Regions from separate parts of the Streptomyces rubradiris genome, predicted to be linked through region 2. Evidence: riboswitches for the same ligand, from Rfam matches in the RefSeq annotation. Region 2 holds a riboswitch; the other holds the start of a gene.
What was found. A riboswitch is a leader RNA that binds a small molecule or an ion and turns the genes downstream of it on or off. The one in region 2 is predicted to bind ZMP and ZTP.
Positions count from the first base shown of each region.

Region 1: another riboswitch for ZMP and ZTP. It lies ahead of Srubr_RS27345 (glycine hydroxymethyltransferase); the one in region 2 lies ahead of Srubr_RS15645 (bifunctional 5,10-methylenetetrahydrofolate dehydrogenase/5,10-methenyltetrahydrofolate cyclohydrolase).

Region 1 covers NZ_BNEA01000015.1:3,223,524-3,234,691, forward strand. Annotated here, with positions in the region: gene Srubr_RS27330 (SDR family NAD(P)-dependent oxidoreductase) at 1-368, shown strand, start outside; gene Srubr_RS27335 (2'-5' RNA ligase family protein) at 387-968, opposite strand; gene trpS (tryptophan--tRNA ligase) at 1,117-2,130, opposite strand; gene Srubr_RS27345 (glycine hydroxymethyltransferase) at 2,232-3,686, opposite strand; ZMP/ZTP riboswitch at 3,719-3,807, opposite strand; gene rocD (ornithine--oxo-acid transaminase) at 3,908-5,119, shown strand; gene Srubr_RS27355 (nuclear transport factor 2 family protein) at 5,120-5,581, opposite strand; gene Srubr_RS27360 (TetR/AcrR family transcriptional regulator) at 5,684-6,256, shown strand; gene Srubr_RS27365 (glutathionylspermidine synthase family protein) at 6,253-7,437, opposite strand; gene Srubr_RS27370 (hypothetical protein) at 7,451-7,888, opposite strand; gene pdxR (MocR-like pyridoxine biosynthesis transcription factor PdxR) at 7,975-9,366, opposite strand; gene Srubr_RS27380 (carboxymuconolactone decarboxylase family protein) at 9,414-9,914, shown strand; gene Srubr_RS27385 (carboxymuconolactone decarboxylase family protein) at 9,911-10,354, shown strand; gene Srubr_RS27390 (isocitrate lyase/PEP mutase family protein) at 10,351-11,067, shown strand; gene Srubr_RS27395 (ABC transporter substrate-binding protein) at 11,122-11,168, opposite strand, start outside.
Region 2 covers NZ_BNEA01000015.1:497,357-508,524, forward strand. Annotated here, with positions in the region: gene Srubr_RS15625 (MBL fold metallo-hydrolase) at 1-137, opposite strand, end outside; gene Srubr_RS15630 (S-(hydroxymethyl)mycothiol dehydrogenase) at 137-1,225, opposite strand; gene Srubr_RS15635 (hypothetical protein) at 1,349-1,663, opposite strand; gene Srubr_RS15640 (nuclear transport factor 2 family protein) at 1,838-2,203, shown strand; ZMP/ZTP riboswitch at 2,298-2,378, shown strand; gene Srubr_RS15645 (bifunctional 5,10-methylenetetrahydrofolate dehydrogenase/5,10-methenyltetrahydrofolate cyclohydrolase) at 2,405-3,262, shown strand; gene Srubr_RS15650 (glycosyltransferase) at 3,478-4,707, shown strand; gene Srubr_RS15655 (alcohol dehydrogenase catalytic domain-containing protein) at 5,005-6,030, opposite strand; partial or broken gene Srubr_RS15660 (TetR/AcrR family transcriptional regulator) at 6,090-6,675, opposite strand; gene Srubr_RS15665 (YncE family protein) at 6,895-8,148, shown strand; gene Srubr_RS15670 (XdhC family protein) at 8,631-9,737, shown strand; gene Srubr_RS15675 (GNAT family N-acetyltransferase) at 9,754-10,344, opposite strand; gene Srubr_RS15680 (metallophosphoesterase family protein) at 10,718-11,168, opposite strand, start outside.

The DNA of each region.
Region 1 (11,168 bases), 2.7 Mb from region 2:
CCCTGCAGACCCAGGGCCACGGGTGGCTCGTGGTGCTGTCCTCCGCCGCCGCCGAACGCGCCCGCCGCGCCGACTTCATCTACGGCTCCAGCAAGGCCGGCCTGGACGCGTTCGCCCAGGGTCTCGGGGACGCCCTGTACGGGACGGGCGCGCGGGTCATGGTCGTACGCCCCGGGTTCGTCCGCACCCGCGCCACGGCCGGTCGCCCGCGCACCCCGCTCGCCACCACCCCGGAGGCGGTGGCCACGGCCGTCGAACTGGGCCTGCGCCGCGGCGCGGAGACGGTGTGGGTGCCGGGCTCGCTCCGCCTGCTGACGACGGCCCTGCGGCACGCGCCCCGGGCGCTGTTCAGGCGCCTGCCGCTGTAGCGCCCCGCCGGGGGCGCGTCACGGCGCGACGCGCGGGGCGCACACCTGCGCGTGCCCCGGCTGGACCGGTACGACCGGCCCCCCGAACGTGTACTCGCGCAGCTTGCGCCAGACGCCGTCGGCGCCCTGTTCGTACAGCGCGAAGCCGGTGCACGGCCACTCGGCCTCGTAGTCCGCCAGCTCCTCGAAGGCGCGGTCCATCGCGGCCTCGTCGATGCCGTGCGCGACGGTGACGTGCGGGTGGTACGGGAAGAGCAGTTCACGCGCCACCGGTCCGGACGCCTCCCGGATCCGCTGCTGGAGCCGGGTGCACGCCTCGGCGCCCGCCACCACGCGGACGTAGACCACCGGCGACAGCGGGCGGAAGGTGCCGGTGCCGGACAGCCGCATCGGGAACGGCCGGCCCGCCGCGGCGACCTCGGTCAGATGCTTGTCGACCGCGGGCAGGTCGGCCTCGTCCACCTCGGTCGGCGGCAGCAGGGTGACGTGGGTGGGGATGCCATGAGCCGCGGCGTCGCCGAAGCCCGCGCGCCGCTCCTGGAGCAGGCTGCCGTGAGGCTCCGGGACCGCGATCGACACGCCGATCGTTACGGTCCCCACGTCGTCTCCTGTCGTCGCGTCTGTCGTCGTCTCGGCCGCCTGGGCCCGGCCGTTGGCATCGACTGTACGGCCACGGGTGCCCCGTGGGCAGGCGCGGCGGAAGTGATGTGCAGCGCTCTGCCCGCGCGGGCCCGTGCGGTCGTACGCCTCAGTGCTTGGCCGGGAGGAAGCCCACGCGGTCGTACGCCTGCGCGAGGGTCTCGGCGGCGACGGTCCGCGCCTTCTCGGCGCCCTTGGCGAGGATCGAGTCCAGCGTCTCGGCGTCGTCCAGGTACTGGTGGGTGCGCTCGCGGAACGGGGTGACGAAGTCGACCATGACCTCGGCGAGGTCGGTCTTGAGCGCGCCGTACATCTTGCCCTCGTACTCCTGCTCCAGCTCGGCGACGGTCTTGCCGGTGAGCGTGGAGTAGATGGTGAGGAGGTTGGAGACGCCCGGCTTGTTCTCGGCGTCGTAGCGGATCACCGTGTCGGTGTCGGTGACGGCGCTCTTGACCTTCTTGGCCGTGGTCTTCGGCTCGTCCAGGAGGTTGATCAGGCCCTTCGGCGTGGACGCCGACTTGCTCATCTTGACCGCCGGGTCCTGGAGGTCGTAGATCTTCGCCGTCTCCTTGAGGATGTACGGCTTCGGGATCGTGAAGGTGTCGCCGTAGCGGCCGTTGAAGCGCTCGGCGAGGTCCCGGGTCAGCTCGATGTGCTGGCGCTGGTCCTCGCCGACCGGCACCTCGTGGGCCTGGTACAGCAGGATGTCCGCGACCTGGAGGATCGGGTAGGTGAACAGGCCGACGGAGGCCCGGTCGGCGCCCTGCTTGGCGGACTTGTCCTTGAACTGGGTCATGCGGGAGGCCTCGCCGAAGCCGGTGAGGCAGTTCATGACCCAGGCCAGCTGGGCGTGCTCGGGGACGTGGCTCTGCACGAAGAGGGTGCAGCGGTCGGGGTCCAGACCGGCGGCCAGCAGCTGGGCCGCGGCCAGGCGGGTGTTGGCACGCAGTTCCGCCGGGTCCTGCGGGACCGTGATCGCGTGCAGGTCGACCACCATGTAGAAGGCGTCGTGGGACTCCTGGAGGGCCACCCACTGGCGGACGGCGCCGAGGTAGTTGCCGAGGTGGAACGAGCCGGCGGTGGGCTGAATACCGGAGAGCACGCGAGGTCGGTCTGAAGCCATACCCCTCATTGTCGCAGAGAGACGGGGTGGTTCGGTGTGTGGGGAACTGCGGGCCGGTGGGGGCCGGTCGCGCAGTTCCCCGCGCCCCTTTCAGGGGCGGTTCAGCCGAGGTCTACTTCCGGGTAGAGGGGGAAGCCCGCCACCAGGTCCGTGGCGCGGCGGGCGATCTCGTCGGCGACCTTCTCGTCCAGGACGTGGCTCGCCTTGGAGGGGGCGCCGGACTTGGTGGTGCCCGGCTCGGTGGTGGTCAGGACGCGGTCGATGAGGGCCGCGACCTCGTCCATCTCGGCCGTGCCGAGGCCGCGGGTGGTCAGCGCGGGGGTGCCGACGCGGATGCCGGAGGTGTACCAGGCGCCGTTCGGGTCGGCCGGGATGGCGTTGCGGTTGGTGACGATGCCCGAGTCGAGCAGGGCGGCCTCGGCCTGGCGGCCGGTGAGGCCGTAGGAGGTGGCGACGTCGATCAGGTTGAGGTGGTTGTCGGTGCCGCCGGTGACGAGGGTGGCGCCGCGCCGCGTCAGGCCCTCGGCGAGGGCGCGGGAGTTGTCCACGATGCGCCGGGCGTAGTCCCGGAAGGCGGGCTGCCGGGCCTCGGCGAGGGCGACGGCCTTGGCGGCCATGACGTGCGGGAGCGGGCCGCCGAGGACCATCGGGCAGCCGCGGTCCACCTGGTCCTTGAGGGAGTCGTCGCACAGCACCATGCCGCCGCGCGGGCCGCGCAGCGACTTGTGGGTGGTGGTGGTGACGATCTGGGCGTGCGGGACCGGGTCGAAGTCGCCGGTGAGCACCTTGCCGGCGACCAGTCCGGCGAAGTGGGCCATGTCGACCATGAGGGTGGCGCCGACCTCGTCGGCGATCTCCCGCATGATCCGGAAGTTCACCAGCCGGGGGTACGCGGAGTAGCCCGCGACGATGATCAGCGGCTTGAACTCGCGGGCTTGGGCGCGCAGGGCGTCGTAGTCGATCAGGCCGGTGGCCGGGTCGGTGCCGTAGGAGCGCTGGTCGAACATCTTGCCGGAGATGTTCGGGCGGAAGCCGTGGGTGAGGTGGCCGCCGGCGTCCAGGGACATGCCGAGCATGCGCTGGTTGCCGAAGGCCTGGCGCAGCTCGGCCCAGTCGGCGTCGGTGAGGTCGTTGACCTGGCGGGCGCCGGCCTTCTCCAGGAAGGGCACCTCGACGCGGTCGGCGAGGACGGCCCAGAAGGCGACGAGGTTGGCGTCGATGCCGGAGTGCGGCTGGACGTAGGCGTGGCGGGCGCCGAAGAGTTCGCGGGCGTGTTCGGCGGCGAGGGCCTCGACGGTGTCGACGTTGCGGCAGCCGGCGTAGAAGCGGCGGCCGATGGTGCCCTCGGCGTACTTGTCGCTGAACCAGTTCCCCATCGCGAGCAGGGTCGCCGGGGAGGCGTAGTTCTCGGACGCGATCAGCTTGAGCATCCCGCGCTGGTCGGCGACCTCCTGGCCGATGGCGTCGGCGACGCGCGGCTCCACGGCGCGGATGACGTCGAGGGCCGCGCGGAAGGCGGTGGACTCGGTGGAGAGGGGGGCGGCGTTCTCGGGCATGGGGACCTCCGGACGGTGTGCGTACAGCGTTCACGTTCGGCCCAGGCGCACGGCACTCTTACCGCTCGGGCCGCTCCCTGATGGTCTGTCCCATCCCAGCGCGCCAGTCACGGCCCGGGTGTCAGCCTACCGGGCGCGCCGGGCGGAAGATCCCGCGTCCACCATGCGAGCGGGGTTAAGAAGGAGGACATCGCCGTATCCGGGCCGAGCCGGGAGTGTCCGTGACCGCTGCCGAAGAAGACCTCATCGCCCTCGCCGACGCGCACTGCGCGCCCACCTACGCGCCGCTGCCGGTGGTGCTCGCCACCGGTGCGGGGGCGTGGCTGACGGATGTGTCGGGGCGGCGGTACCTGGACCTGCTGGCCGGTTACTCGGCGCTGAACTTCGGGCACGGCCATCCCCGGCTGGTGGAGGCGGCCCGGCGGCAGCTGGAGCGGCTGACGCTGACCTCCCGCGCCTTCCACCACGACCGGTTCGCGGCGTTCTGCGCGGAGCTGGCGGAGCTGTGCGGGATGGAGATGGTGCTGCCGGCGAACACCGGCGCGGAGGCGGTGGAGGGCGCGGTCAAGACGGCCCGGAAGTGGGGCTACCGGGTGAAGGGGGTGCCCGCGGAGATGGCGAAGATCGTCGTGGCGGGCGGCAACTTCCACGGCCGCACGACGACCGTCATCAGCTTCTCCACGGATCCCGAAGCGCGGGCGGACTTCGGGCCGTACACGCCGGGGTTCGAGATCGTGCCGTACGGCGACCTGACCGCGCTGCGGGGGGCGCTGACGGAGAACACGGTGGCGGTGCTGCTGGAGCCGGTGCAGGGCGAGTCGGGGGTGATCGTGCCGCCGGCCGGTTATCTGGCGGGGGTGCGGGAGCTGACCCGGGAGCGGAACGTGCTCTTCGTCGCCGACGAGGTCCAGTCGGGGCTGGGCCGGACCGGGCGGACCTTCGCGTGCGAGAACGAGGGGGTCGTGCCGGATGTGTACGTGCTGGGCAAGGCGCTGGGCGGCGGGATCGTGCCGGTGTCGGCGGTGGTGTCGAGCGCGGCGGTGCTCGGGGTGTTCCGGCCGGGTGAGCACGGGTCGACGTTCGGCGGGAATCCGCTGGCCTGCGCGGTGGCGCTGGAGGTGATCGCGATGCTGCGGACCGGGGAGTACCAGGAGCGGGCGGCCCGGCTGGGCGAGCGGCTGCACCGGCTGCTGGGCGAGCTGGCCGGGACGGGCCGGGTGACGGCGGTGCGCGGGCGGGGGCTGTGGGCCGGGGTGGACGTCGCCCCCGCGGTGGGTACCGGGCGGGAGGTCGCCGAGCGGCTGCTGGCCCGTGGGGTCCTGGTCAAGGAGACCCACGGGGCGACGATCCGGATCGCTCCGCCGCTGGTGATCGGCGAGGAGGATCTGGACTGGGGCGTCGAGCAGTTGCGGGCGGTGCTGCTCGGGGCCTGATCAGCGCACCGGGAGGTCGGTGCCGTGCTCGCCGGCGGGCCGGGGTCCGAAGACGCGCCGGTCGGATTCCTCGATGGCCACGTCGTCGATGCTCGCCTCGCGGCGGCGCATCAGGCCGTACTCGTCGAACTCCCACAGTTCGTTGCCGTAGGAGCGCCACCACTGGCCGTCGGTGTCGCGGCACTCGTACTGGAAGCGGACGGCGATGCGGTTCTCGTGGAAGCTCCACAGGCTTTTGCGCAGCGCGTAGTCCAGTTCGCGGCGCCACTTCTCGGTGAGGAAGGCGACGATCTCCTCGCGGCCGGTGAGGAACCGGTCGCGGTTGCGCCAGACGGAGTCCTCGGTGTAGGCGAGGGCCACCCGGTGGGGGTCGCGGGTGTTCCAGGCGTCCTCGGCGGCCTGGACCTTCTGCCGGGCGGTTTCCAGGGTGAACGGCGGGTGGGGCGGGCGGGATTCGGGCACGGTGGTCTCCTTGTGGCGAGCCAGTCGAGAACGGTCGTTCTCCAGCGCTGCGGCTAAGGTAGAGAACGGCCGTTCTCGACGTCAAGGAGATGAGGAGCCCGGATGCCCGCCCCCGCCACCGAGGAACGCGACCGCCTGGACCGCGAGAGCCTGCTGGACACCGCCGAGACGCTCTTCTACGCGCACGGCATCCAGGCGGTCGGCATGGACCGGGTCCGGGAGGCGTCCGGGCTGCCCCTGAAGCGCATCTACCGGCTGTTCGCGACCAAGGAGGACCTGGTCGTCGCCGTGCTCCGGCGGCGCGACCGGCGCTGGCGGGAGAGCCTGGCCGCGCACGTGGAGCGCGTCGCCGACCCGCGCGAGAGGGTGCTGGCGGTCTTCGACTGGCTCGCCGCGTGGTTCGCCGAGCCCGGCTTCCGCGGCTGTGCCTGGATCAACGCCCACGGAGAACTGGGCGCGACCTCGGAGGCGGTCCTGCGGGAGGTGCGCGCCCACAAGCGCGCCTTCCACGGCCAACTGGCGTCCTGGGTCCGGGCCACGGGGCTCCCGCTCACCGAACCCGTCTGCCTCCTGGCCGAGGGAGCCATCGTCACGGCGGGCATCACGGGCGACCCGTCGGCGGCGGGGCACGCGCGGAGGACGGTGGAGGCGCTGCTCGGGGGCGCGGGCGCCTAGAGGATCACGTGCGGCAGGAAGCGGGCGTACTCGTCGGTGATCAGGCCGGTGGATTCGCGGATGCCGAGGCCCGCCGGTTCACCGGCGACGACCCAGGTGCCGAGGACGACGTGGTTGCCGTCGAAGGCGGGCAGGGGGGACAACTGCTGGTAGCAGCAGGGGTCCTCGCGGAGGGCCGGCGGGGTGCCGGGCTCGTGGACCGTGATGCCCGCGCCCTCGCGGCCCAGCAGGGGCTTCGCCACGTAGCCGGTGGTGGTGGCCAGGTCGCGGGGGCCGTCGAGGTAGGCGGGCAGGAGGCTGGGGTGGCCGGGGTACAGCTCCCAGAGGATCGCCAGCAGGGCCTTGTTGCTCAGCAGCATCTTCCAGGCGGGCTCGATCCACAGGGTGCTGCCGGTGCCGCCGCCGTTGTCCAGGGTGTCCAGGACCTGGGGACCGAAGGCGTCCGTGGTGAGCCACTCCCAGGGGTAGAGCTTGAAGATGCCCCGGATGAAGCGGAGCCGGTTGTCCACGAAGCGGCCGGAGAGGGAGTCCCAGCCGATCTCCTCCATGGCCAGCCAGTCGGTGGCGAGGCCGGCCTGCTCCGCCGTCTCCTTCAGATAGGCCACCGTCATCAGGTCCTCGCCGAGTTCGTCGGCGGCGGAGTGCGCGAAGTGCAGCGGGGCGCCGGGCGGCAGCAGCGCGGCCTGGGCGCGCCAGGCGTCCACCAGCCGTTCGTGCAGGGAGTTCCACTGGTCGGCGCCGGGAAAACGTTCCTCCATCCAGAACCACTGCGGGGAGGCCGCCTCCACCAGCGAGGTGGGCGTGTCGGCGTTGTACTCCAGCAGCTTCGCCGGGCCGGTGCCGTCGTAGCGCAGGTCGAAACGGCCGTAGAGGGACGGCAGTTCGGCCCGGCGGCGCCAGGACTCGGTGACCGCGGCGGCCACCCGCGCGTCGGTGATGCCGAGGTCGGCCAGCCGGTCCTCCGCCACGATGTGGTCCGCCGCCGCGAGGCACATGCGGTGCAGTTCCGCGACGGTCTCCTCCAGCGCCTCGACCTCCTCCAGGGAGAAGACGTAGTAGGCGCTCTCGTCCCAGTACGGCCGCAGGGAGTCGTCGGGGTGGCGGGTGAGGGGGTAGATCAGGCCCTGGGCCTCGACGGTCTGCTGCCAGCCGGGGCGGGGGGTCGTGGTGCGGCGTTCCATGCGCGTCGTCCGGTCAGCCGCCGGAGCTGCCCGAGCCGCCGCCGAAGCCGCCGCGGCTGACCCCGCCGTGACTTCCCGCGCTCGTCCCGTCGTTGTACGACGAGCCTCCCGAGCTTCCCGAACCGCCGCCCGATCCACCGGACTTGGTGAAGGAGCCGCCGTCGACCCAGCCGTTCCTCTCCTTGCCGTCGTAGTACCAGGCGGCGTCGACCGGCCGCTTGGCGCCCTTCTTGACGGGCTTCTTCCGGCCCGAGGAGGAGACGCCGCTCCCGCTCGCCGTCTTGCAGTCCTTGTCGGAGACGACCTTGTAGCCCTTGGAGACGTCGTAACTGTCGCGGTCCACACAGCGTTTGTCCGGGTCGGACGAGCAGGCCGTGAGGGCGGCGGCCAGCAGGCCCATGCCGCCCAGGACGACCGTTCCGGAGCGCAGTTGCTTCCGGTTGTGCGCCATGGTGTGTCTCCCCCGTCGGACGGATGTTCGGCGGTCAGCCTAGAGACAGGGCGCGCCCGCGCCCAACCGGGGGTGCCCGCGCCGCCCTACGGCAGCACCCGGCACAGTGCCTCCAGGGCGCCCGTCCACGCGCTGTCCGACGGGGTGCCGTAGCCGACCACCAGGGCGTCCGAGGGGTCGGCCGGGGCGTCGGGGTGGCGGTAGTAGGTCAGGCCGTGCAGGGCCAGGCCCTGGAGGTCCGCCGCCTGGACCACCGGCTGTTCCAGGCCCGGCGGAAGCCGCAGCACCGCGTGCAGTCCGGCCGCGATGCCCGTCACCCGCACCGACGGCGCCCGGTCCGCCACGGCCGCGGCGAGGGCGTCCCGACGGCGCCGGTAGCGCAGGCGGGCGGAGCGGACGTGCCGGTCGTAGGCGCCGGAGGTGAGGAACTCGGCCAGCGTCAGCTGGTCCAGCGACCCGCAGGTGTCGGTGTGCCCCTTGGCCGCCACCGCCTCCTCCGCCAGGGCCGGCGGCAGCACCATCCAGCCCAGCCGCAGCCCGGGCGCGAGGGACTTGCTGGCGGTGCCCAGGTAGACCACCCGGTCGGGGTCCAGTCCCTGGAGGGCGCCGACGGGCTGGCGGTCGTAGCGGAACTCGCCGTCGTAGTCGTCCTCCAGCACCAGTGAGCCGGTGCGCCGCGCCCAGTCCACGACGGCGGCCCGCCGGTCGGGGTGCAGCGGGGTGCCCGTCGGGAACTGGTGGGCCGGGGTGAGCAGGACCGCCGCGGCGCCGTCCGGTGCGCGCGGGTCGGTGCCGAGCGCGTCGTAGGGCAGCGCGGGGGTGGCCAGGCCCGCCGCGCGCAGCAGCCGCCAGTGGACGTCGAGGCCGTAGGACTCCACCGCGACCGTGTCCGCCCCGCGCGCCCGCAGCATCGCGCCGAGGACCCGCAGGGCGTGCGAGGTACCGGCGGTGATCACGACGGTGTCCGGGGTGGCGCGCACGCCCCGGACCCGGGCGAGGTATCCGGCGAGGGCGGTGCGCAGCTCGCGCCGGCCGCGCGGGTCGCCGTAGCCGAGGGCGTCCAAGGGGGCGGTGGCCAGCGCCCGGCGGGCGGCCTTGAGCCACTCGGCGCGCGGGAACGCGGCGAGGTCGGGGGTGCCGGGGACCAGGCTGTGGGCGGGGCGGCCGGGCTCCCGGCGGCCCGGCCCGGCCGCGGCGGGCGGCGGGGCCACCACCCGGTCCGCGACCCGGGTACCGGAGCCCTGCCGGGCGGTGAGCCAGCCCTCCGCGACCAGGTCGGCGTACGCCTCGGCGACGGTGTTGCGGGCGATGCCGAGGTCGGCGGCGAGGGTCCGGGAGGACGGCAGCCGGGTGCCGGGGGCGAGCCGGCCGGTGCGCACCGCGTCCCGCAGGGCGTCGGTCAGGCCCCGGCGCAGGCCCCCCGCGAGAGCCGGTTCGAGATGCAGGTCGACGCCCAAAGTGGCCCAGGATTCCGCCATGGGAATGGACCATACCCCTGGGCTGCCTCGGTTCTAGGGTCGAGGACATGAGCACTCAGGAAGAACCCGTCACCTACGCCCCCGAGGAGCCGGCGCGGCTGCGCTGGGCCCAGCACGCGCCCGAGGTCTACAAGGCGATGATCCAGCTCGACGCCGTCGCCAACCAGGGCCTGGACCCCCGGCTGCGCGAGCTGGTCAAGATCCGTGCCTCCCAGGTCAACCACTGCGCGCGCTGCCTCGACATGCACTCCAAGGACGCCCTCGCGGCCGGCGAGAGCGTGGAGCGGATCATCCAGCTCGGCGCGTGGGAGGAGTCCCGGCACTTCTACACCGAGAAGGAGCTGGCGGCGCTGGAGCTGACCGACGCCATCACCGTGCTGACGGACGGATTCGTGCCGGACGAGGTCTACGAGCGGGCCGCCAAGCACTTCGACGAGGCCGAGCTCTCCCAGCTGATCGCCGCCATCGCCGTGATCAACGCCTGGAACCGGTTCGGCGTGTCCACCCGGACGCCCGCGGGCCACTACCACCCGGGGCAGCACAAGTGAACCGTACCCAGCTGCTGGACCCGAAGGTCTTCCAGGCGATGGCCGCGGTCAGCGCGGCGGCCAAGAAGGGCCTCGGCGACCCGGCCCTGGCCGAACTGGTGATGATCCGCGCCTCGCAGATCAACCACTGCGCGTTCTGCCTCGACATGCACCTGGGCCTGGCCCGCAAACACGGGGAGTCCGAGGACCGTATCCACTTCCTCAGCGCCTGGGAGGAGACCGAGGACCTCTACAGCGAGCGGGAGCGGGCCGCGCTGGCGCTGACCGAGGCGGTCACCGTGCTCACGGAAGGCTTCGTGCCCGACGAGGTGTACGAGGCCGCCGCCAAGCACTTCGACGAGGCGGCCCTCGCCCACCTCATCGCCCTGATCACCGTCATCAACGGCTGGAACCGCCTGATGGTCAGCCGCCGTGTGCCCCCGGGAGGCCGGCAGCCATGAGCAAGGCGGAGGAGTTCCGGGCCCTGCACCGGGGGCGCGCCCCGGGGGACCCGCTGGTGCTGCCCGGTCCGTGGGACGCCGCCGCCGCGCGGGTCTTCGCGGAGGCCGGGTTCCCGGCGCTGGCCACGCCGAGCGCCGGGGTGGCCGCCTCCCTCGGGTACGAGGACGGGGCGACCCCGGCCGACGAGATGTTCGCGGCCGTCGCCCGGATCGCGCGGGCGGTGGACGTGCCGGTCTCGGCGGACGTGGAGGGCGGCTACGGGCTCGCGCCGAAGGAGCTGGTCGAACGGCTGCTGGAGGCCGGTGCGGTGGGCTGCAACCTCGAGGACTCGGACGGGGGTGTCCTCAAGGACCCGCACGCGCACGCCGAGTTCCTCGCCGGGGTGCGCGAGGCCGCCGCCGACCGGCTGTTCGTCAACGCCCGCGTCGACGTGTTCGCGCACGGCGACGGCGATCCGGAGCGGGCCATCGAGCGGGCCGCGCTGTACCGCGCGGCGGGCGCCGACTGCGTGTACCCGATCCTCGCCCCGGCGGACGTGGTGCCGCTGCTGCGGTCGGGGATCGAGGGCCCGCTGAACCTGCTGGCCCGGCCGGACGGCCCCGCGCCCGCCGAGCTCGGCGAACTCGGGGCCACCCGGGTCACGTTCGGGCCGGGTCTCCAGCGGCGGGCGACGGCCGCGCTGCGGGAGATCGCGGCCGGGCTGCTGCCGTAGGCCCTGTCGCGGCGGAGCCGGCCAGGACCGCCGCCGCGGGCCGTGGGCGACCGGTCAGGACAGCCACTTCTTCCACACGGACGGGTGGCTGTCCACCCACT
Region 2 (11,168 bases):
TCGGCGTCGTGGGCGGCGTCGATGACGATCACCTCGCGGTCGTCGCCGACGAGCCACACGTTGTTCTCCACGTCCCAGGTGCCGCCGTCCAGGGTGAACTGGCCGCTGGTGACGAGGCGTTCGATCCGCGCGGTCATCACAGCACCACCACCGAGCGCAGCACGTCACCGTGGTGCATCCGCTCGAACGCCTGCTCCACCTGGTCGAGTCCGACGGTCTCGGTGACGAACGCGTCGAGCGGCAGGCGGCCTTGCAGGTGCAGGTCGATCAGCATCGGGAAGTCGCGGCTGGGCAGGCAGTCGCCGTACCAGCTCGACTTCAGGGCGCCGCCGCGGCCGAAGACGTCCAGCAGGGGCAGTTCGAGCTTCATGTCGGGGGTGGGGACGCCGACAAGGACGACGGTGCCGGCCAGGTCGCGGGCGTAGAAGGCCTGCCGGTAGGTCTCGGGGCGGCCGACGGCCTCGATGACGACGTCGGCGCCGAAGCCGCCGGTCAGCTCGCGGATCGCCTCGACGGGGTCCGTTTCCCTGGAGTTGACGGTGTGGGTGGCGCCCAGGGTGCGTGCCGTCTCCAGCTTGCGGTCGTCGATGTCCACGGCGATGACGCGGGCCGCGCCGGCCAGGTTCGACCCGGCGATGGCCGCGCCGCCGACACCGCCGCAGCCGATGACGGCGACCGAGTCGCCGCGGCCGACGCCGCCGGTGTTGATCGCGGCGCCGATGCCGGCCATCACCCCGCAGCCGAGGAGGCCCGCGACCGCCGGGGAGACGGCCGGGTCGACCTTGGTGCACTGGCCGGCCGCGACGAGCGTCTTCTCGGCGAAGGCGCCGATGCCGAGGGCCGGGGACAGCTCCTGGCCGGTGGCGGCGAGGGTCATCTTCTGCCGGGCGTTGTGGGTGTTGAAGCAGTACCAGGGCCGGCCGCGCAGACAGGCCCGGCACTGCCCGCACACCGCACGCCAGTTGAGGATGACGAAGTCCCCGGGGGCGACGTCGGTGACGCCCTCGCCGACCGACTCCACGACGCCGGCGGCCTCGTGGCCGAGCAGGAAGGGGAAGTCGTCGGAGATGCCGCCCTGCTTGTAGTGCAGGTCGGTGTGGCAGACCCCGCAGGCCTGGACGCGTACGACGGCTTCGCCGGGTCCCGGGTCCGGCACCACGATCGTCTCGACCCGTACGGGCTCGTCCTTGCCCGGTGCGACAACGCCGCGTACTTCCTGCGCCATGGCCTGTCCCTTCATCGAATGCCTTCGCCGACGACCCTACGACGCGGCCGGCCGGCAGCGGGAAGGGTCACGCACATGATCGCGGATCTTTCCGGCCGCCGTCGGCCGCGGCGCGGGCGGGGGTCAGCGCAGGCGGACGGGGACGGCGTTCACCAGGCCGAGCAGGGGCGCCGCGGGGGCGACGACCTGCTCCACCTGACGCAGCTGGTTCAGTTCGCGCAAGTGCTTCAGCTCCTGCACCTGTTCGCTGACCTTCGGCACGCGGTCGCGGTACGGGGCCGGGATGTCACCGGCGGTGAGCGAGTCCAGCGTGGAGAGGGCGGCGAGCTTTCCGACGACGGGGACGCCGGTGCCCGCCGCGTCCGCCTGGGGTGCGGCGATGCCGGCGATCCCGGCGGCCAGACCGACGGCGGCGGCGATGCGACGTGTTGAGATCATGCCCTCAGCAACGGCCCGGTCGCCCGGCCGGACACGGGTGGCCCGGTGGGCTCACCCGTGAGGCGGACCGCGGCGGCCGGGCTTGCCGGGGCCGCCGGGGCGGAGGAGTCTCGTCAGGGGGGACCCGTGGCGGTCCGCTCACGGGCGGGCCGCGGGCGCCTGAAGGAGGTCACCATGGGCAGCGCGACAGGCTCCGCTTTCGACGCCGGGACACTGCGCCGGGGCATAGAGGGCGACACCGGCAACACCCTTCTGTCGCTCTACGCGGACGACGCGCGGGTCCGCATCGTCGACCGTGTCCACCAGCCCAGTCACCCCACGGAGCTGCACGGCCGGGTACAGATCGCCGAGTTGCTGGACGACATCTACCGCCGCGACATGACGCACAAGCTGGAGCAGTGCGTCATCCAGGGCGACCACGCCGCCTACAGCGAGTCCTGCGAGTACGCGGACGGCACCCGGGTCCTGGCCGAGTCGATGCTCACGCTGCGGGACGGCAGGATCGCCGATCAGCTGATCATCCAGGTGTGGGACGAGTAGCCCGGCCCGGTGGTACCGGGCTCGGGGCGGACGGCCCCGGCCCGGCGGCGGAGGAAAGGCGGTCCGAAGGTCGTACGCACGCTCGGTTACGCTGTACGCGGGCCGTGACTGGCGCTGAGGTGGAGCACCACCGGGGAGCGGCCCGTGAGGTCAGCCGCGCGCCTGGGCGAGAAGAGTCGATCCAGTCCAGGAGTGTGCAGCATGACCCAGACCCGGGCCGCCCGTCTGATGGACGGCACCGCGCTCGCCCGCCGCATCGTGGAGGACACCGCGCGGCGGGCCGCCGAGCTCACCGAGCGCACCGGCACCGCGCCGTGTCTCGCGACCGTGCTGGTCGGCGAGGATCCCGCGTCGGTGACCTACGTCCGCATGAAGCAGAACCGCTGCCGCAAGGCCGGCATCACCTCCCGGCACGTCGCCCTTCCGGCCACCACGACGACGGACGAACTCGTCGCTACGCTGCGGGAGTTGTCGGCCGACCCGGGGGTGCACGGCATTCTGCTCCAGCACCCGGTGGGCGACCACATCGACGAGCGGGCCGCGTTCGAGGCGATCGCGCCCGAGAAGGACGTGGACGGTGTCACCTTCGCCTCGTTCGCCACGATGAGCTTCGGGCTGCCGGGCTTCGTCTCCTGCACGCCGGGCGGCATCGTGCGGCTGCTGGACGAGTACGGCGTCGACCCGGCCGGGAAGCGGGCCGTGGTGGTGGGCCGCAGCGCGATCCTCGGCAAGCCGGTGGGCATGCTGCTGCTGGCGCGGGACGCGACCGTGACGTACTGCCACTCGCGCACCCGGGACCTGTCGGCGGCGGTCCGCGAGGCCGACATCGTCGTGGCCGCGGTGGGCCGGCCGCGGCTGATCCGCGGGCAGGACGTCAAGCCGGGCGCGGTCGTGATCGACGCGGGCTACAACCCGGGGAACGTGGGCGACGTCGACTTCGACTCGGCCGTGGAGCGGGCCTCGCTGATCACGCCGGTGCCGGGCGGGGTGGGTCCGATGACGATCGCCACGCTGCTGGAGCAGACGGTGACGGCGGCCGGCCGGCAACTCGGCGCGTAGGGGCGGCGGTACGGGTGCGAGGGCCCGGGGTGCCCGGCCGGGACCGGAACCCACGGCCGTACTCGGCAGCTCGCTGCCGGTGAACCAGCCGGGCCCCGCCGACCCTCACGGTGTTCAGTGCCGGCGCCACGCGCGTACGTACCGGGCATTCGCGCCGACGGGCGGGCGCCGTGGCCGCGGGAGCAGCCATACTGGCGGTCGTGCGCGTTGCGGTCATGACGGCGGGTTCCCGGGGTGACGCCGCCCCCTACACCGGGCTCGGGCACCGGCTGGCGCTGGCCGGGCACGAGGTCACGCTGGTCACCCACGGCCGCTTCGAACCGCTGGTGGCGGGGTCGGGGGTACGGTTCCACGCGTTGCCGGTGGATCCGCTGGCGGAACTCCGGTCGCCGCGCGGCCGGGGTCTGCACCGCAGCGCCAGCGGGGCCGGGAAGCTGGTGCGCGTGGTGGATCTGGCGCGGCGCCTGGTGGGACGGATGACCGAGGACCTGCTGGAGGCGGCGCGGGACAGCGAGGTGCTGCTGCTGTCCGCCTCACTGGCCCCGCTCGGGCACACCATCGCCGAGGGGCTGCGGCTGCCGAGCCTGGGAGTGTATCTGCAACCCCTCGCCGCCACCCGGGAGTTCGCCCCGCCGGTGCTCGGCGGCGGCGCCTGGGGCGGGCCGGTGAACCGGCTCGCCGGACAGGGGGTGAGCCTGGCCGTGGAACACGTCTTCTCCGGCGCGGTGCCGGCGTTGCGCGAGCGGCTCGGCCTGCCCCCGCTGGGCGCCACCGCGGCCCGGCGGGCCCGGGAGCGGCGGCGCTGGCCGGTGCACCACGGTTTCAGCCCCCTGGTGGTGCCCCGGCCCGCCGACTGGCGGGCGGGGCTGGAGGTGGGCGGCTACTGGTGGCCGTACGACGTCGAGAGCCGGCTTCCCGCCGAGGTGGAGGAGTTCATCGAGGCGGGGCCGCCGCCGGTCTTCGTCGGGCTGGGCAGCGCCACCGTGCCGGACGCCGGGCGGCTGAGTACGCGGGTGGTGGCGGCGCTGCGGCGGGCCGGGCTGCGCGGGGTGATCCAGCGCGGCTGGGGCGGGCTCGCGGCCGACGGGGACGACATGCTGACCATCGGCGAGGTGCCGCACTCGCTGCTCTTTCCGAGGATGGCCGCCGTGGTCCATCACGCGGGCGCGGGCACCACGGCGGCGGGGCTGCGCGCCGGAGTGCCGGCGGTGCCGGTGCCGGTGCAGTTCGACGCGGGTTTCTGGTCCGCCCGGCTGGTCGCGCTGGGGGTCGCCCCGGCCGTCGTACCGTTGCGCCGGCTGACCGGGGACGCGCTGGCCACGGCGCTGGTACGGGCCACCCGGGACCCTGCGTTCCGACGGTGCGCCGAGGCCCTGGGCACCCGCATCCGCGACGAGGACGGCACCGCGCCGGTACTGACCGCCCTGGCCCGGCTCGCCGGCTGAGCCCGGGCCTGCCGCCCTCGCCTCGGCCGCCTTCGACGGCACACCGGCACCCGGGCATGCCGGCTTCCGGAAGCGCACTGCGCCAGCCCCCGTGCTCTCGCCGCCCCGGACCCGCTCACCAACCGATCCGGACCTGCCGCCCGCGCCCCCGCACCCGGCCGTGCCCGCCGGCACACCGGCCGCCGGGGGATGTCGGATCCCGGCCGGGCACCGTGCCATGCCCATGCCCGCCGCCCGGACCGGCTCGCCAGCCGGCCCGACCCGGCCGCCCACCGCCTGGGCCCCGGCCCCCGGGCGTCAGCCGGTGGTCAGCACCATGCGGAAGCGTGCCGCGCCGGACAGCATCCTGTCGTACGCCTCCCCGGCCCGTTCCAGCGGCACCGTCTCGGTCATCGGGCGGATGCCGTGCAGGGCGCTGAAGGCCATGGTGTCCTCGATGTCCCGCGCGGTGCCGGAGGGGTGCCCGCGGACCACCCGGCCGCTCATGATCAGTTGCACCGGGCTGATGCCCAGCGGTTCGGGTGTGGCGCCGATGACGGTCAGTTCGCCGCGCGGGGCCAGGCCGTCCACGGTCGCGGTGATGGCCTCGGAGTTGCCGGCGGTGGCCAGGACGGCCCTCGCCCCGCCGAGGGCGGCCAGGGCCTCGGCGACCGGGGTCGACGCCGTGCTGTCGACGTAGTGGTGGGCGCCGAGCCGCTTGGCGAAGTCGGCCTTCCCGGCGCCCCGGGCGATCGCCACGGTCTCGAAGCCCATCGCCACCGCGTACCGCACGCCGAGGTGGCCGAGGCCCCCGAGGCCGAGCACCGCGACCAGGTCGCCCGGCTCGGCCGGACCTCGCCGCAGCCCGTTGTACGTGGTCACGCCCGCGCAGGCCAGGGGCCCGGCGTCGGCCGCCGAGAGCGCGTCGGGGATTCTGGCCAGGGCGTCGACGGGTACGGTCGTCAGCTCTCCGAAGCCGCCGTCGTAGGCCCAGCCGGGGACCTTCAGGGCGGCACACACGATGAAGTCGCCCCGGCGGCAGGACGGGCAGTGGCCACAAGCGCCGCCGAACCAGCCGACGGCCACCCGGTCGCCGACGCTCCAGCCGCGCTCCGGGGTGCCCTCGCCCAGTTCCTCGATCCGCCCGGCGATCTCGTGCCCGGGGACCTCGGGGAAGGTCACGCCCGGCAGCCCGCCGCCGACGAACAGCGCGTCGCTGTGGCAGACTCCGCACGCCTCCACGGCGATCCGCACCTGCCCGGGCCCCGGCGGGCGGATCTCCCGCTCGGCGAGTTCGAAGGTGCCGTTGGGTTCGGTCACCTGGGCGACGCGATAGGTGCTCATGGCGCTCTCCGGGAATCGGGGCGACGGCCTTCGTCCCCAGCAGACCAGCTCCTGGCGGATCACGCGCGCCGAGCCGAACCGCACCCCCGCCGACCTGCGCGAGCGCCGTCCCAGCGGGTTGCGGGGCGCCAGTCCTCCGGCCGGAGCATGCCCAGCAGCAGCCGGACCGGTTCGTCCACCACCTCGTCCAGCGTGGCGTCCGTCCAGCCGGCCGTCCAGTCGTGCGTCAGCCCGTTGACGCTGCCGATGAAAGCCGTGGCCGCCGGCCGGTAGTCGCGCGGTGCCGCCTCCCCGCGGGCCACGGCCGCGTCCGCCTCGGCCGCGTCCGCCTCGGCGCGGATCAGGTCGGCCCAGCGGGCGCGGCGGGCCAGGCGCTGCGCCCCCGGCCGGGGGCTCTCCGCGATGATCTCCATGAAGGCGATCCGGATGCGGTGCGGGTCGGAGGTGATGGGCGGAACTCCTCGTAGAACTGGCGGGTGGACAGGCCGGCGGCCTGGCTGAGGGCGGCGATCGTGGTGCCGCGGTAGCCGGGGCGTCGCCGGACAGCCGCAGCGCCGCGTCGAGGAAGCGACGGCGCCGCTCGGCCTGCCGTTCTTCTGCGGACCGGCCGCCGTAGCGTCCCGTCGGCGCTCCGAGCCTGCCGCCCGACGTGTCCCCCTGCCGTCGCCCTCCGGTCGCCCGTGGTCGGCCATGGTCTTCCCCGGTGGCCCAATCTTGTCGTGCACACGTCTTGTCGAGAAGGCCGCTCCCTCCTTACTTTTCAGTAAGTTCCTCGTGAATGCGGCCGTGTTCAGATCCCGGACCCCCTCCGGCTTCCCTCGGCTCCCCTGCCTTCCCCGACCTCCCCGAGGAAAGAGAGCCGTCATGGCCGCCTCCAGAACCAGGCACCTGTGCTCCGTGGCCGTCGCCCTCACCCTGGCCCTCGCCGGGCCGGCGGCCGCCGTCTCCGCGCCTTCCGCCGCCCCCGACGGCCTGCGCGAGGTGCTGTTCGTCGGCAACAACTGGGACGGCACCGCCGATGTCATCCGGCCCTCCGGTGACTACGCGAAGATCGGCCGGATCAGCGTCGTCCCGGACAAGGACGCGCGGATGGCGGAGATCAACACGGACCCGGTCAAGTGGATCTACTTCCAGGCGATCCGCAACAGCGTCGGCGAGGGGCACGACCAGTTCGCCGACGACATGTACTCCACTCCGGACGGCCGGTCGGTGGTGGTGTCCCGGCCGAGCTTCGCAGACGTGGTCTCCATCGACCTGGCCGACGGGGCGGTCAACTGGCGCTTCCCGGTGGCCGGTTACCGCGCCGACCACATGGCGGTCTCGCCGGACGGCACCCGGGTGGCGGTCTCCGCGTCCACCGCCGACACCGTGCATGTGCTGGACATCGCCACCGGGCGGCAGCTGGGGTCGTTCAAGACCGGCGACAAGCCGCACGAGAACGTCTTCAGCAAGGACGGCAAGTATCTCTGGAACATGTCCATCGGCGAGGTCAACACCGACCTGGACGGCCCGGGCTGGGACTGGACCAAGGGCGACCGGCACCTCACGGTCGTGGACGCCACGACGTTCCAGCAGGTCAAGGTCATCGACATGCGGCAGCGGCTGGACGCGTTCGGGCTGGAGGACTTCTCCGACGCGGTCCGCCCGGCCGTGTTCTCCCCCGACGAGTCCAAGCTCTACTTCCAGGTGTCGTTCTTCAACGGCTTCTTCGAGTACGACGTCGCCACCGACAGGATCACCCGGATGAAGACGCTGCCGAAGAACCCGGCGACCAGCGAGGACCGCACCACCTGGGTCAACGACTCGCGCCACCACGGCATTGCGATGAACCCGGCGGGCACCGAGCTGTGCGTGGCGGGCACCATGGACGACTACGCGGCCGTGGTGGACCGCGCCTCGCTCCAGGAGGGGCCGCTGGTCCCGGCGGCCAAGCCGTACTGGGCGACGGTCAGCGGGGACGGCAAGGACTGCGTCGTCTCCGAGAGCGGCGCCGACCAGGTGACGGCGATCGACTTCGCCACCGGGCGGAAGGTGGCGTCGGTCGCCGTCGGCGACCACCCGCAGCGCGTCCGGCTGGGCCGTGTGCCCGCCGACTGGACCGGCCCCGCCGGTAGCTGACGCGCCCTCGGACCGTGGTCTCCGGGGTGCCCCACTCACCCCGGAGGCCACGCCGCTCGGCTGCCGGAAGCGTGCCGCCGCCCACCCGGCCGGCTCGGTCCGCGCCGCGGCGAGCAGGTCCGCCGGGGGCGCCGTGGCTCCATCCGCGCCGCGGCGACCAGGTCCGCCGGGGGCGCCGTGGCTCCGTCGGCGACCAGGGCGAAGCGCGGGGCACCGGAGTCGGCACCGGTGAGCAGCAGCCGGCGGCTTCCGGTGCCGCCCGGCTACGGGGCCACGCCGACCGGGGGGCCGAGGTGTGGGCGGGGGGCCGTACACCGTAGCCCCCAGTAAGCCGCCCGGCGGCCGGCCCGCCCGTGCCGGTGCCGGGGGATGCCCGGATTGAGCGTGGGCACCAGGTGTCATGTCCTTGAGACGGTGCCGTGCGACGGAACGGCCGCGAGGCACCTGTGGCGGGTGAACGTTCAACGAAAACGGAGCGGGCGATGCGTGACATTCTCGCGGCGCTGGACCGGTGGTACGCCGCCCGGCTGCCGTTCGGGCTGGCCACGGTGGTCGAGGTCAGCCGCAGCGCGCCGCGCGGGCCCGGCGCCGCCATGGCGGTCGGCCCGGACGGCGAGGTGGTCGGCAGTGTGTCCGGCGGCTGTGTGGAGGGCGCCGTCTTCGAGCTGGCACAGGAGGCCGCCGAGAGCGGTACGGCCCGGCTGGAGACCTTCGGGTACAGCGACGAGGACGCGTTCGCGGTCGGGCTGACCTGCGGCGGTGAGATCACCGTGCTGGTCCGGCAGGTGACCTGGGCCCGGGATCCGGCGTTCGGCGCGGTCGCCGCGTCCGTCGCCGCCGGTGAGCCGGTCACCGTGGCCACCGTGGTCGACGGGCCGGCGCCGCGCGGGGCCACCCTCGCCGTGTGGTCGCGGACGGCCGCCGGCGGTCTCGGCACCCGGGGGCTGGACGCGGCCGTCGCCGCCGACGCGCGCGGCGAACTCGCCCTCGGCGCGACCGGCCTCAGGCACTACGGGCCGCACGGGGAGCGGCGCGAGGACACCGTGACCGTGTTCGTGCAGTCCTTCGCGCCGCCGCCGCGCATGCTGGTGTTCGGCGCCATCGACCACGCCGCCGCCGTGGCCCGGATCGGGGACTTCCTCGGCTACCGGGTGACCGTGTGCGACGCCCGCCCGGTGTTCGCCACGCCCCGCCGGTTCCCGGAGGGCGTGGAGGTGGTCGTGGACTGGCCGCACCGGTACCTGCGCGGCACGCCCACCGACGCGCGGACGGTGATCTGCGTCCTGACCCACGACCCCAAGTTCGACGTGCCGGTGCTGCGGGAGGCGCTGCGGCGCCCGGCCGCGTACATCGGGGCGATGGGCAGCCGGCGCACCCACGACGACCGGCTGCGCCGCCTGGCCGAGTCCGGCCTCTCCGACGCGGAACTGGCCCGCCTGCGCTCCCCCATCGGGCTGGACCTGGGCGCCCGGACACCGCAGGAGGTGGCGGTGTCGGTGGCGGCGGAGATCGTGGCGCTGCGCTGGGGCGGTACCGGTGCGCCCCTCAGCCGCACGAGCGGGGCGATCCATCCGCGGGAGGCGGACTGACGCCCGTGCGGCGGCGCTACCCGGCGTCCCCGGCCACCCTCGCGTGCAGGTGCTGGTCGTGCCAGCCGTCGGCGTGCAGGAGGGCGCTGCGCTGGGTGCCCTCGTAGCGGAAGCCGGCGCGCTCCGCGACCCGGCAGGAGGCGGGGTTGGCCGTGGAGTGGCACAGGCGCAGGCGGTGCAGTCCCAGGTCGTCCAGGGCCCACCGGGTGAGCCGGCGGACCGCCGCCACGGCGAGGCCGGCGCCGCGGGCCCGGGGCAGCAGCCAGTAGACGAGTTCGGCGCTGCCGCCGGCCAGGTCCACGTCGTTGAGCCCGGCGAGTCCGGCCGCCGGGCCGTCCGGCCGGGCGAGGGCCCAGACCGCGCCGGTCTCGGCCCGCCACCGTTCGTGCATACGGGCGATCCGGTCGCGGGCCTGCGCGGCGTCGGCCACGGTGAACAGGTTCCACCGCCGGATGTCGGGGTCCTGCCCGGCGGCGAGCAGCGCCTCGGCGTCCTCGGGCCGCCAGGGCCGCAGCCGGAGGCCGTCCGGCAGGTCGAGCACGGGTTGCGCGTGGCCGGCCATGCGGCCCGCGGGTACGACATCGGGTATGCCGCCGCTGGAGATCATCCCGGCATCCTCGCACAGGCGCCGCTGGGGGTTGTCCGGCGGCCCGTTCTCGCCCTCCGCGGAGGCCGGCCCTGTTGGTGGTGAGCGGATGGTTGCTGAGGAGGCGCCGACCACTTCCGCCGCGTAGGTCACGGGGGGCGCTGTCCGGGTTCGAGGATGCGGTGACCGCTACGGCGAACGCCCCGGGCGTGACGCCGGCGGTGAGCGCGGGGGCTTCGGCCCCGCCGTTCTTGTCCGTGGGCACCTGGACAGTCCGCTGACCGCCGGTGAAGGCCCGAGCCGGTGCCGCCGGTGACCCTCGGGTTCGATCCATGCGGGGGTGAGCGGCATCGCCTGAGCGATCCGAGGAACGGACGGTGCCGGGCCCGGCCGGCTAGCGCCGCGGCAGCTGATGGAGGGTCACGTCCGTGAGCGCTCCGTCGGCCACTGTCGCGGTGAGGTAGGTGCAGTGGGGCTGGCGGCGGCGGTCGGTCGGGGAGCCGGGGTTGAGCAGGCGCAGCCCGCCGGGGGCGGTGGTGTCCCAGGGGATGTGGCTGTGTCCGAAGACCAGGACGTCCAGGTCCGGGAAGCGGGCCGCGCACCGGGCCTCGCGGCCTTGGGCGGGGCCGGTCTCGTGGACCACGCCGAAACGCAGGCCGCCCAGTTCGGCACGGGCCACCTCGGGCAGCCGGGCGCGCAGCTCCGGGCCGTCGTTGTTGCCGTACACACCGATCAGCCGGCGGCTGCGGCTCTCCAGCAGGTCCAGGGTGGCGGTGTCGACCCAGTCCCCGGCGTGGAAGACGACATCGGCGTGCGGGAGTTCGGCGAGCAGTTGCTCCGGGAGC